DNA from 3 places in the Streptomyces sp. CA-251387 genome. Region 3 is predicted to be linked to each of the others. Evidence: riboswitches for the same ligand, from Rfam matches in the RefSeq annotation. Region 3 holds a riboswitch; each other region holds the start of a gene.
The links. Region 3 has a riboswitch for cyclic di-AMP ahead of ACQEV2_RS25880 (NlpC/P60 family protein). Riboswitches for the same ligand answer to the same signal wherever they lie in the genome.
Positions count from the first base shown of each region.

Region 1: linked by a shared signal. The riboswitch ahead of ACQEV2_RS20100 (M23 family metallopeptidase) and the one ahead of ACQEV2_RS25880 (NlpC/P60 family protein) in region 3 are both predicted to bind cyclic di-AMP.
Region 2: linked by a shared signal. The riboswitch ahead of ACQEV2_RS36435 (LysM peptidoglycan-binding domain-containing M23 family metallopeptidase) and the one ahead of ACQEV2_RS25880 (NlpC/P60 family protein) in region 3 are both predicted to bind cyclic di-AMP.

Region 1 is NZ_JBNJMJ010000001.1:4,507,421-4,511,632, forward strand. Features, by position in the region: gene lhgO (L-2-hydroxyglutarate oxidase) at 1-333, shown strand, start outside; tRNA gene ACQEV2_RS20090 (tRNA-Met) at 709-782, shown strand; gene ACQEV2_RS20095 (PP2C family protein-serine/threonine phosphatase) at 925-2,010, shown strand; cyclic di-AMP (ydaO/yuaA leader) riboswitch at 2,244-2,409, shown strand; gene ACQEV2_RS20100 (M23 family metallopeptidase) at 2,421-3,446, shown strand; gene ACQEV2_RS20105 (aldo/keto reductase) at 3,680-4,212, shown strand, end outside.
Region 2 is NZ_JBNJMJ010000001.1:8,209,724-8,213,935, forward strand. Features, by position in the region: gene ACQEV2_RS36430 (alpha-galactosidase) at 1-1,825, shown strand, start outside; cyclic di-AMP (ydaO/yuaA leader) riboswitch at 2,133-2,291, shown strand; gene ACQEV2_RS36435 (LysM peptidoglycan-binding domain-containing M23 family metallopeptidase) at 2,296-3,249, shown strand; gene ACQEV2_RS36440 (DUF6250 domain-containing protein) at 3,458-4,171, shown strand.
Region 3 is NZ_JBNJMJ010000001.1:5,743,939-5,748,150, reverse strand. Features, by position in the region: gene pcrA (DNA helicase PcrA) at 1-1,662, opposite strand, end outside; cyclic di-AMP (ydaO/yuaA leader) riboswitch at 2,048-2,203, shown strand; gene ACQEV2_RS25880 (NlpC/P60 family protein) at 2,212-3,378, shown strand; gene ACQEV2_RS25875 (hypothetical protein) at 3,513-3,866, opposite strand.

The DNA of each region.
Region 1 (4,212 bases), 1.2 Mb from region 3:
GCGACCGTGGCGTGGCCCGGGGTGTGGCGGATGGCGCGGCAGCACTGGCGGTACGGGGCCGGGGAGCTGCGGCGGTCGGTGTCCAAGGGGGCGTTCACGGAGGCGGTGCGGCGGTTGTTGCCTGCCGTGACCTCCGATGATCTGGTGCCTGCGGCGGCGGGGGTGCGGGCGCAGGCGGTGTTGCGGGACGGGTCGCTGGTGGATGACTTTCTGATACGGGAGGGGGCTCGGGCCGTGCATGTGCTGAATGCGCCGAGTCCGGCCGCGACGGCGTCGCTGCCGATCGGGCGGGAGGTGGCGCGGCGGGCGGTGGCGGTGCTGGAGGGGGCTTGAGCGGGGGGCGGTGCCGGTGCCAGTGCCGGGAGGTTCTCGCCCCCGCCGCCCCTACCCGTCCCATCCTGAAGGGGCTCCGCCCCTTCCACCCTGCCAGGGGGCTCCGCCCCCCTGGACCCCCGTCGGCCCCGAAAGGGCCTCGTCCTCAAAGGCCGGACGGGCTGAAATGCCGGCCGGCGCTGAGAAGTGAACCGTCGCTCGAGGAACAGCGGCCCCCTGCGGGTGGGCGGGGGTTCGGGACGGTGTGGCATCTTCCTCTGCGGCCGCCGCAAGCCTCAAACTCCCCCAACACGGTCGAAAAGCACTGATCACAGGCAGGCCCTGGAAAGCCGTGTGCTTGGGGGTCCTGCGGATGGCGTACTATTGAGTCATCGACGCGGGGTGGAGCAGCTCGGTAGCTCGCTGGGCTCATAACCCAGAGGTCGCAGGTTCAAATCCTGTCCCCGCTACTGAAGGCTCAGGGCCGGAACTGATCAGATCAGTTCCGGCCCTGAGTGTTTTTTGCCCCCTCACCCCGAATCCCCGTCGGCCCACTCGCCCGGTCGGCCCTCCCCACTCGTCCTCCGCCCCCGCTTCGGCAACCCTGGTGACGTGGAGGAACGGCGGATCTCGTACGCACGCCGGTTCGTCCGGCTGCTCCCGGCCCTGTCGATCGGGGCCGGGAGCGTGTACGACTACTCCACCCCCACGGACTTCACCGGCGCCCCCTTCTTCACCGCCGCTCCCCTGGTCGCCGCCCCGCTCTACTCACAGCGCGGCACGGCCGTCACGGGCCTGGTGGCCTTCGCCGTACTGCTCGGCCTCCGCATCCTTCTCGGCGGCCTGCCCCGGGCGGAGGTGATCACCGAGCTGGTCACCGTGCTGGTCGTCTCGGTCCTCGCCGTGCTCATCAACATCCTCGTCCGCCGCAGCAACGAGCGCCTCGCCTCCGCCCGCGAGATCGCCGAGGCGGCCCAGCGCGCCGTCCTGCCCGAGCCCGCCGAGCGGATCGGTGGGTTCCAGATCGCGGCCCGGTATGAAGCAGCCCAGGAGGGCGCCTCCATCGGCGGCGACCTGTACGCCGTGCAGGACAGCCCGCACGGCGTACGGGTCGTCGTGGGGGATGTGCGCGGCAAGGGAATGGGGGCCGTGGGGTTCGTCGCCGTCGTGATCGGGGCCTTCCGGGAGGCCGCCGAGCAGGAGGCCACGCTGGAGGCGGTGGCGCAGCGGCTGGAGCGGGCGCTGGCGCGCGAACGTACGCGACGCGAGGGGGTCGAGTCCTACGAAGGGTTCACCACCGCCGCACTCGCCGAGCTGCCGCACGGCAGCGGGATCGTGCGCCTCGTCAACCGCGGGCACCCACCACCCCTGCTGCTGTACGCCGACGGCAGCGTGCGTTCCCTGCTCGCCACCGAGCCCGCGCTGCCGCTCGGCATGGCGGAGCTCGGCGCCTGGCCCGACCGGGCCGAGGAGGCCGACTTCGTGAGCGGGTCCACGCTGCTGCTGTACACCGACGGCCTGTCCGAGGCGCGGGACGAGAAAGGACGGTTCTACGACCCCGCGGAGGGTCTCGCGGGGCGGGCCAACGCACAGCGCGAGCCGGCCGCGCTCCTCGGTGTGCTCGCGGCGGAGGTGCGCCGGCACTCCGGGGGCGGGATGGCGGATGACATGGCCCTCATCGCCGTACGACGGCCGTGATCGTCCTCACCAAGGGTGATCGCGCGACCGCCCTCCGCATAACAACTGACATACCGTCAATACCTGTGCGCCTCCTGAGGCCCGGCCAACTCGCCCGATTTAGGCCGCTCATGACCCGTAAGTCCCGGCGAAAATAGTTAATGATCAAGAGGAACAGCTTGGAATCCGCACCTCGCGTCTATTAACGTTCGATAACGCAGCGCGGTCGTCCCAGCCGTCACAAGAGATGGCTCCGTGCGCACGCGCCGAATTCCGTACCGCAGTACGGGAACCGGGGAACCACCACCCTGGGGTGAATCGCGCGGATTCCGCCGTGAAGTCACGGACGGTATACGCGCGTAGGAGACCTTCCTGCTCCGAACCCGTCAGCTAACCCGGTAGGCGAGAAGGAAGGAAAGGAGTACGCCCACGTGGCGTCCAACAGGCCTGCTCCGCAAGCCCCGTTCGTGCCGAGTCAGCGCAGCACCGACACCTTCGGCTACGACAGCTACCGCACCGACGAGGGCCCGTTCGAGGAGTGGAACCCCACCGCGGAGTCCATTCGTCCGGTCCGTGGCAGGCATCGCGTCGCCAAGCAGCGCGGCGGGGGACTCGCGCGCAGCTCCACGGTTCTCGGCGTCGGCGTCATAGCCGCCGTCGGCGCGGGCGGCATGGCCAGCGCGCAGAGCGGCAAGCCGCCGGTCGCCATCACCATGCCCGACCTGCCCCTGATCTCCGACGACGACTCCTCCGCCGCCGAGGACACCGGCACCGCGCTGAGCACCATGGGCGCGACCACCGAGGAGACCACTCAGGGCACCAGCGACGCCGGTGAGGCGCTGCGGGCCCGGATCATCGCCCAGGTCGAGCAGCAGCAGGACCAGATCGACAGCAAGGCCGCCGCCGAAGCGGTCGCCGCCGCCGAGAAGGAGGCCGCCGCCGCGGCCGCCAAGGCGGAGAAGGAGGCCGAGGCCAAGGCCGCCGCCGCGAAGGCCGCCGCCGAGGAGGAGGCCCGCAAGAAGGCCGAGGCCGAGCGCCTCGCCGAGCTGGCCAAGCAGTACACGCTGCCGACCTCCTCGTACACCATCACCTCGACCTTCGGTCAGGCCGGCGCCTACTGGTCGTCCGGCTACCACACGGGCCTCGACTTCGCCGCCCCGTCCGGCACGCTGATCAAGGCGGTCCACTCCGGCACGATCACCTTCGCCGGCTGGGACGGTTCGTACGGCTACAAGACCGTGCTCACCCTCGACGACGGCACGGAGCTCTGGTTCGCGCACCAGTCCTCGATCAGCGTCAGCGTCGGCCAGAAGGTCAACACGGGCGACGTCATCGGCCGCGTGGGCGCCACCGGCAACGTGACCGGCGCCCACCTCCACCTCGAGGTGCACCCCGACGGCAGCGCGAACGGCATCGACCCGATGGCGTGGCTGCAGAGCAAGGGCCTCACGCCCTGAGGTTCTCCCGCTTCTGATCAGCCGCTTCCGATCACTCGCCTCTGATCAGCCGCCTCTGATCCCTTGCTTTCGATCCGTCGCTTCTGATCACCCGGCCCCGATCCCCCGGCAGTCCTGACGCTTACCCCCCACGTCAGGGCTGCCGGTTTCCGGAGGGCCGGGGTCCGCTTGTTTACGGGAAATTTGCGGCCGTCCCGGAAGACCGGCTTCCGCCAAGGGCGTTGATGTCGAGCATGACTTCTCTTCGCAAGCTCGGCTCCTCCGACCTCGAGGTCTCCCCGCTCTCTCTCGGCGGCAACGTCTTCGGCTGGACCGCCGACGAGGCCCAGTCCTTCGCTGTCCTCGACGCCTACGCGGCGGCGGGCGGCAACTTCATCGACACGGCCGACTCGTACTCGGCGTGGGTCGAGGGCAACGCGGGCGGCGAGTCCGAGACCATCATCGGCAACTGGGTGAAAGCGCGCGGCAACCGGGACGACGTCGTCATCGCCACGAAGGTCAGCCAGCACCCCGACTTCCAGGGCCTGACCGCGGCCAACATCAAGGCCGCCGCCGACGCCTCCCTGCGTCGCCTCGGCACCGACCGCATCGACCTCTACTACACCCACTTCGACAAGCCCGAAGTCCCGGTCGAGGAGATCATCGGCGCGCTGGACGAGCTGGTGAAGGCGGGCAAGGTGCGGCACATCGCCGCGTCCAACATCTCCGCCGAGCGGCTGCGTGCGTCCCTGGACTTCTCCGACCGCGAGGGCCTCGCCCGGTACGT
Region 2 (4,212 bases), 2.5 Mb from region 3:
CTTCGAGGCGTACGAGACCGAGGGCGCGGAGAGCGTCGAGGGCGCGGGGGGTGCTCAGGGCGGGGAACTGCGGCTGCGGTTCCGGGACGGCGGGCTGGGCATCACGCTGCACTACCGGATGCGTGACGACGTCGTGGAACGCTGGGTGACCCTGGACAACCAGGGGCCCGACCTGGAGCTGCTGCGCGCCGACTCCGCCACCTGGACCCTGCCCGACCGCGAGGACTGGCGGCTGTCGCAGCTGCACGGACGCTGGGCGGCGGAGTCCCGGCTGACGCAGTCGTCCCTCACCTACGGTGAGAAGGTCCTCGGCAGCCGCCGCGGCCACACCGGGCACCCGCTCCTGCCATGGGTCGCGCTCGACACCGACGCCACCGAGGAGCGCGGTGAGGTGTACGGCTGCGCCCTCGCCTGGTCGGGGTCCTGGCGGATCGCGGTGGCCCAGCTGCCGGACGCGCGCGTGCAGATCACCGGCGGGGCCGGATACGACGACTCGGGTCTGTTGCGGCTGGCGGCGGGCGAGTCGTTCGTGACGCCCGTCTTCGCCGGGCTGTGGAGCGACGGCGGCTTCGGGGGCGCGAGCCGGGCCTGGCACGCCTATCAGCGCGCCCATGTGATCCCTGACGCCGATCAGGACCGGCCCGTGCTGTTCAACTCCTGGGAGGCGACCGAGTTCGACATCTCCGAGGAGCAGCAGGGCACCCTCGCGCGGCGGGCCGCGGCCATCGGTGTCGAGCTGTTCGTCGTGGACGACGGCTGGTTCGGGGCGCGCACCAGCGACCGCGCCGGACTCGGCGACTGGACGCCCAACCCGGACCGCTTCCCGAACGGCCTCAAGCCGCTCGCCGACTATGTGCACGCCCTCGGCATGCAGTTCGGCATCTGGGTCGAGCCGGAAATGGTCAATCCGGACAGCGAGCTGTACCGCGCCCACCCGGACTGGGTGCAGTACCAGACCGGACGAAAGCGGACGGAATTCCGCAATCAGCTCGTACTGAACCTCGCCCGCGAAGACGTCCAGGAGTACCTCTGGAACCAGCTCGACGGGCTCCTCTCCAGCGCCCCGATCGACTACGTGAAGTGGGACTTCAACCGCTGCTTCACCGACGCGGGCTGGCCCGGCGAGCCGTACCCGCAGCGGCTCTGGGTGGACCACGTCCACGCCTTCTACGCCTTGCTGGACCGGCTGCGCGCCGCTCACCCGGGCGTCGCCTTCGAGTCCTGCTCGGGCGGTGGCGGCCGGATCGACCTGGGCGTGCTGAGCCGTACGGACCAGGTGTGGACGTCCGACAACACCGACCCGCTCGACCGGCTCGCCATCCAGCACGGCTTCAGCCAGATCCATCCGGCGCGGGTCATGGCGGCGTGGGTCACCGACAGTCCGAACAACCAGCTCAACGGCCGGGTCAGCTCGCTGCGCTTCCGGTTCGTGAGTGCCATGGCCGGGGTGCTCGGCGTCGGCGGCGACCTCACGCAGTGGACCGAGGCGGAGCTTGCCGAGGCCCGGGAGTGGGTGGAGCTCTACAAGGAGATCCGGCCCCTCGTGCAGCGCGGGGATCTGTACCGGCTGCGGCCTCCGCGGGGTGGGCTGAGCGCGGTGCAGTACGTCCTCGGTGACGAGACCGTCGTCCTCGCCTGGCTCCAGGCGCAGAGCTACGGCGAGGCCGTACCGGCGCTGCGGCTGAGGGGGCTCGACCCGACAGCATCGTACGAATGCCGCGAAACGGGCGAAGTTCACAGAGGTGCCGTATTGCTGCATCACGGACTGCGTACCGGATTGCACGGCGACCTTGATGCGGCAGTTATCCGACTGCGTCGCATCTAGTTGTTCTGTCCGAATTGGTGCCTTCATTCCAACTCGCTCTGGATTGAGGAAAGCTGGAGCGGCGTCACGTGAGGAGCGTCATATTCGTGACCGAGCGTCGCCCGTCATGTTCACGTAATTCACGTGATTTTCAAGGGGTTTTGTGCCGGGCGACGCGCCGATAATTCACTCAGGGTGACCGGGAATTCCCACAAGGGATCAACAGGAACGCATTCGGACGGAACCTCTCACTTGTTCCCGTGCGTCTTCCTCGCTTACGTTCGCCACCAATCCGGACGGACGCCGAATCCTGCCGCCGACCGGAGCCCGCACCGACTCACCCGACCATGGCAGGAGCGGGGGACCCACAGGTACAACCGCCTGTTCCGGTCTCCGGAACAGGCTAGGGGTAAAGCCGCGTTACGGCGCGGCCGGGCATCTCCAGCCCGCACCCGACAGCTCACCTCGCAGGCGCCGGAGAGGAATTCGCCATGCCCGCGAAGGGTAAGCACCGCCGCCCGAAGTCCCCGCGCCTCACCCGCTCCATCGCCGTCGCCGGAACCGGCGGCGCCGCTCTCGCCCTCCCGCTCTTCGGGGCCACCGGCGCCCATGCCGCTCCCTCGCAGTCCGCTTCGGAAAAGGCCGTTCAGTCCCTTCCGGTCGTCGAGAAGAAGGCGGCCGAGAAGGAGGCCACCGAGAAGAAGACGGGTGTGCGGACCTATTCGGTGAAGGTCGGCGACTATCTCTCGAAGATCGCCGACGAGCAGAACGTCAGCGGTGGCTGGAAGAAGCTCTACGCCGACAACCGCGAGGCCGTCGGCGAGGACCCGTCGCTGATCCACCCGGGTCTGAAGCTCACGATCGGCGGCCAGAAGGCCGCGACGAGCGCCCCCAAGTCCTCGCCGTCGTCCTCCTCTTCGTCCCCGAAGTCGTCCTCGAAGTCGTCCTCGAAGTCGTCGTCGGACTCGTCCGCCGCGAAGTCCTCCGCTTCTAAGACGACCAAGGCCGCTGAGAGCGCCGACACCGCCCCCGCCAGTGGTTTCAGCGCCCCCGTCTCCGCGGCCTCCGTCGCCACCGCGTACAAGGTGGCGGGCAGCATGTGGTCGAGCGGCTACCACACCGGCGTCGACTTCGCCGCCGCTACCGGCACCCCGCTCAAGGCGGTCGGCGCGGGCACCGTCGTCTCCGCCGGCTGGGCCGGCGCGTACGGCAACCAGGTCGTCATCCGGCTCGCCGACGGCTACTACGCGCAGTACGGCCACCTGTCCTCGCTCTCCGTCTCGGCCGGCCAGACCGTGACGGCGGGTCAGCAGGTCGGCCTCTCCGGCTCGACCGGCAACTCGACCGGCCCGCACCTGCACTTCGAGATCCGCACCACGCCGGACTACGGCTCGGACGTGGACCCGGTCGCCTACCTCCGCTCCAAGGGCGTCGCCATCGGCTGACCCGCGCCGACTCCCCCGCTCTCGGCTTCGCTCGAGCGGGGGGACTCCCATCGCCTGACACGCCGCCGAAGGCCGGACCCTGATCCCCGGGTCCGGCCTTCGGCGTGTCCGGGGTGTCGACAGGAAGGGGGTGATGGGGAAGAGTGATCTCCGCTCAGCCGCTGCAAGCGCTTTCTAAGGTCAACGCCCCTATGAAGGAGTCCCGTTCGTGACGACCACGCGCAGAGCATTCGGAATCCTCGCGGCTGGGGCCGCCCTGGGCGCACTTGCTCCCGCGGGCGCGGCGGGTGCCGCGTCCCACCGCCGGCTCATCGCCCACGACGACTTCCGCCATGGCCTCGCCCAGTGGGTGACCGAGTTGCAGGACGGCGGCACGATCACCGCGTCGCGCGGTGTGCTGGAGATCGACGTGCCGAGCGGTGCCACGGTGTGGTTCAGGAGACGCCTCGAAGGGCCGTACCTCCTTGAGTACACGGCCACCGCCGTGTCGGAAGGCGGGGCCAACGACCGTGTGTCCGACCTCAACAACTTCTGGAACGCCACCGACGTCCGTTCCCCGGACGACCTGTTCGCCACGCAGCGGGGCGGTGCGCTGGCGGAGTACGACTACCTCAAGACCTATTACGCCGGTTACGGCGCCAACTACAACACCACGACGCGACTGCGCCGGTACGTCGGCGAGGTCGGAGCCCGCCCGCTGATCTACGACTACACCGAGCCGCTGCTGGTGCCCAACCAGCCCAACCGGGTCCGTGTCGTCTCCGACGGGTCGACCGTGCGGTGGTGGAACAACGGACGGCTCGTCTTCGACTACGTCGACCAAGAGCCTTACCGCAGCGGGCACTTCGCGTTCCGGACCGTATGGAGCCACTTCCGGATCAGCGACTTCCGGGTGTGGCGGTTGAGCCTAAAACGCCCCTGATCAGAGGCTTATTCCAGGTTTGGCCAACACTTTAGGAGTGG
Region 3 (4,212 bases):
CGACTCGACGATCGTACGGAGCTCCTCCATCAGCGTGTTGAACCGCTTGACGGCATTGGTCGACCGCGCGGCCATGCCGTACGCCTCGTCCACGCGCCGCAGCGCCTGCGGGAAGCTGATCTTCTCCCGCTGCGCAAGGGCGTCGATCATCGCCTCGGCGCGCTCGCCGATGCCCCGCTTGGGCACGTTCAGGATCCGCCGCAGCGGCACGGAGTCCTCGGGGTTGGCCAGCACCCGCAGGTAGGCCAGCACGTCCCGGACTTCCTTGCGCTCGTAGAACCGGACCCCCCCGACGACCTTGTAGGGCAGGCCGACGCGGATGAAGACCTCTTCGAAGACACGGGACTGGGCGTTCGTCCGGTAGAAGACGGCGACGTCCCCGGCCTTCGCCTCGCCCGCGTCCGTGAGGCGGTCTATCTCGTCGGCGACGAACTGCGCCTCGTCGTGCTCGGTGTCCGCGACATAGCCCGTGATCCGCGCCCCCGCACCCGCATTGGTCCACAGGTTCTTGGGCCGACGCGACTCGTTGCGCTCGATCACCGCGTTGGCGGCGGAGAGGATCGTCTGCGTCGAGCGGTAGTTCTGCTCCAGCAGGATCGTCGTCGCGTCCGGGTAGTCCTCCTCGAACTGGAGGATGTTGCGGATGGTGGCGCCGCGGAAGGCGTAGATCGACTGGTCGGCGTCACCCACGACGCACAGCTCGGCGGGCGGGATGTCGTACTCGCTCGGCGGCACGTCCACCGGGTGCTCGCTGGTACCGACGAGCTCGCGCACGAGCGCGTACTGGGCGTGGTTGGTGTCCTGGTACTCATCTACCAGGACGTGCCGGAAGCGGCGGCGGTAATGCTCGGCGACGTCCGGGAAGGCGCGCAGCAGATTGACCGTCGTCATGATCAGGTCGTCGAAGTCGAGGGCGTTCGCCTCGCGCAGCCGCGGCTGATACAAGGCATAGGCCTGGGCGAGGGTCTTCTCGAAGCCGTCGCTCGCCTGCGCCGCGAAGTCCTCCTCGTCGATCAGCTCGTTCTTCAGGTTGCTGATCTTGGCACTGAAGGACTTGGGCGGGAACCGCTTCGGATCAAGATCCAGATCCCGGCACACGAGCGCCATCAGCCGCTTGCTGTCGGCGGCGTCGTAGATCGAGAACGACGACGTGAACCCGAGCTTCTTGCTCTCCCGCCGCAGGATGCGCACGCACGCGCTGTGGAAGGTCATCACCCACATCGCGTTCGCCCGCGGGCCGACGAGCTGCTCGACGCGCTCCTTCATCTCGCCCGCGGCCTTGTTGGTGAAGGTGATCGCGAGGATCTGCCCCGGATGCACATTCCGCTCCGCCAGCAGATGGGCGATGCGATGGGTGAGCACACGCGTCTTGCCGGACCCCGCGCCGGCCACGATGAGCAGCGGACTGCCGGAGTGGACGACGGCGGCGCGCTGGTTGTCGTTCAGCCCTTCCAGGAGCGCGGCCGCGTCGATGGCCGGGCGCGGGGCGCCGTCGCGGTAGTAGGCGTCCCGGTCCGGAGGCACGTCGAACTTCCCGCCGAACAGATCGTCCGGAACCGGTTCCGGAGAGTGATCGTCCTCGGGCGGTGGCGGGGATTCCTCCTCGTGGGCCCGTGGGGCCTGGAGGTCCGCCAGGAAGCTGTCGTCAAAGAGGCTGCTCATCGCTCTCCGAGTCTAGGGCGCCCCACTGACAGCCCGCCGCCGCCCTGAGAACATCGCCTGTTTCCGAGCCCGATGATCTTCCGAAACCCGCCCACCCGACGGAATCTCACCCTGCAGAACCACCCTGCCACGGCCCGTGATCAAGACTTAAATATGGCACAAGCCGCCCAGACAGGCGTATACGCCGCCACATACCCCAGAGACCTCAAATCACCACAAACACACCGTCACCCATCGTGATCGGCGACGCTCTGACTCAAGGTCACGAAAATGTATCGGGCATATCGAACATCAACCTTCACAGGGGCCACACGAGTTGGCTACCGTGCCGGGCAGGCCGTACGACCCCCACCGGCGAACGTCGCCGGGCCGCACGGCCTCCGCCGAGTCCGGTACGCCGCACTGCGACCGGAGCCGGGGACCCACCGAACCCGGGGTGAATCGGCCGGACTTCCCTCCCGGGACCGGCCGTAGGGCAACCCTTCCGGAACCACCCGCCCGAACCCGACAGCTAACTCGGTAGGCGGAGCACGGAAGGAGTCGCCTCCCTTGGCGTCGCACCGCAAGTCGCGTCCCGCAGGGACACGCGTAGCAGGCATACGGACCCCCGCCCTCGCCACGGCGGCCCTCACCTCCGTGGCCCTGCTGTCCCAGACGGCCAACGCGAGCCCCTCCACGGACGACAAGCCGAGCCTCGAAGAGGTCGAGAAGAAGGTCGACGACCTCTACCGCCAGGCGGAGTCGGCGACCGAGAAGTACAACGCGGCCAAGGAGAAGACCGCGAAGCAGCGCAAGCGCGTCGACACCCTCCTGGACGACGTCGCCAAGCGCACCCAGGAGCTCAACGACGCACGCGAGGAGCTCGGCCGCAACGCCGCCGCCCAGTACCGCACGGGAGCCGCCGCCCCCGACACCGCGACCTTCCTCCTGGCGGACACTCCGCAGGACTACTTCGACCAGACCCAGCTGATGGACCGTATGACCGGTCGTCAGAAGGAAGCGGTCGACGATTACTTCACGCAGCAGTCCACGACGATGAAGAAGCGTCAGGAGGCCACCCAGAGCCTCGAGACGCTCACCGAGTCGCAGAACGACCTGCAGAAGGCCAAGTCCACGGTCCAGCAGAAGCTGTCCGACGCGCGGGAACTCCTCTCGAAGCTGACGGCGGAGGAAAAGGCACGCCTCGCCGCGATCGAGAAGCGCAAGCAGGAGGAAGCCGCACGCAAGGCAGCGGAGCTGGCCCGGCAGCAAGCGGAGGCGGAGCGCCGGCGCCAGGAGGCCGCCCAGCAGCAGGAGAGCACCGAGCAGCCGTCCGACTCGAGCACGTCGGACTCATCCGCGACGGACTCCTCGTACGCCACCAAGGCCGAGAAGGCCCTGGCCTTCTCCCGCGCCCAGATAGGCAAGCCGTACGTCTGGGGCGCCACCGGCCCCGACTCCTACGACTGCTCCGGCCTCACCCAGGCCGCCTGGAAGGCCGCCGGCGTGGACATCCCCCGCGTCACCTACGACCAGGTCAACGCCGGCACCACGGTCCCCCTCTCCAACGCGCAGCCCGGCGACCTGATCTTCTTCTACGACGACGTCACCCACGTGGGCCTCTACATCGGCAACGGCATGATGATCCACGCCCCGAAGCCCGGCGCGTACGTCCGTGAGGAGTCGATCTACTACGACGGAGAGTCGTCGATCCACAGCGTGGTCCGCCCGGCCTGACGTTCACCCACGCGCGCGTGGCCCACTGCTTCCGCACGCGCGCGTGGCCATCGCAGAGGCGGCACGGACCTACACCGGACGTGGTTCCGGGGCCGGCCCCGGAACCAGGCCAGGAACCGCCCTCGAGACCGAGGTCAGGTCCACAGAACAGCGATGAAGACGTTCGCCGCGGTCAGCAGCCCCACGAGCCCGAAGAGGCCCTTCTCCACCTTCTCCTCGTCCCGCTTCACGTACACGAGCCCGAGGATCACGATCAGCAGCGCCAGCTTCACGCCGATCTTGATGTTGTTGACGGACTGATCGTCCGCCTGGTTGAGCCCGACGAGGATCACCCCGGTGACCAGCATGGTCACGGCTCCGTGCAGCATGGCGGGGACGAACCGGGCGGTGCCCTGACCCATCGCCTTCATCTGCGTGAGGAAACCACCGAGCAGCGCGGCGATACCGATGATGTGCAGGCCGACGAAGAGATGGATGAGTACGTCCATGAAGCCGGAGCCTAATCCGCTGCATATATGCGCCCCATAGCACCCCCCATTCCCGGCGACCCCCGAAACCGCCACATCGGTCATCACCCCGCGTTGACCCGACGCCCCCGTTCCGGGATCACGCTCACTTACGGTCATCCCCCGGTCCGCTCCCGGCACTTCCGCACAACGCGTCACCGACCCGACACGGTGAGGTTTAGCGTCCTCCACCAGGTGACCGGCTCCCCACCGCCGCCCGGGCCAGGGGCGGCAGTCGGACACCACCGCCGAGAAAAGTCCGGCGGCGTCCCGCTCCCCCTGTGTGGGCCGCCGCCGGACGCGTAACCCACCCCGGGGCGGTCGTACG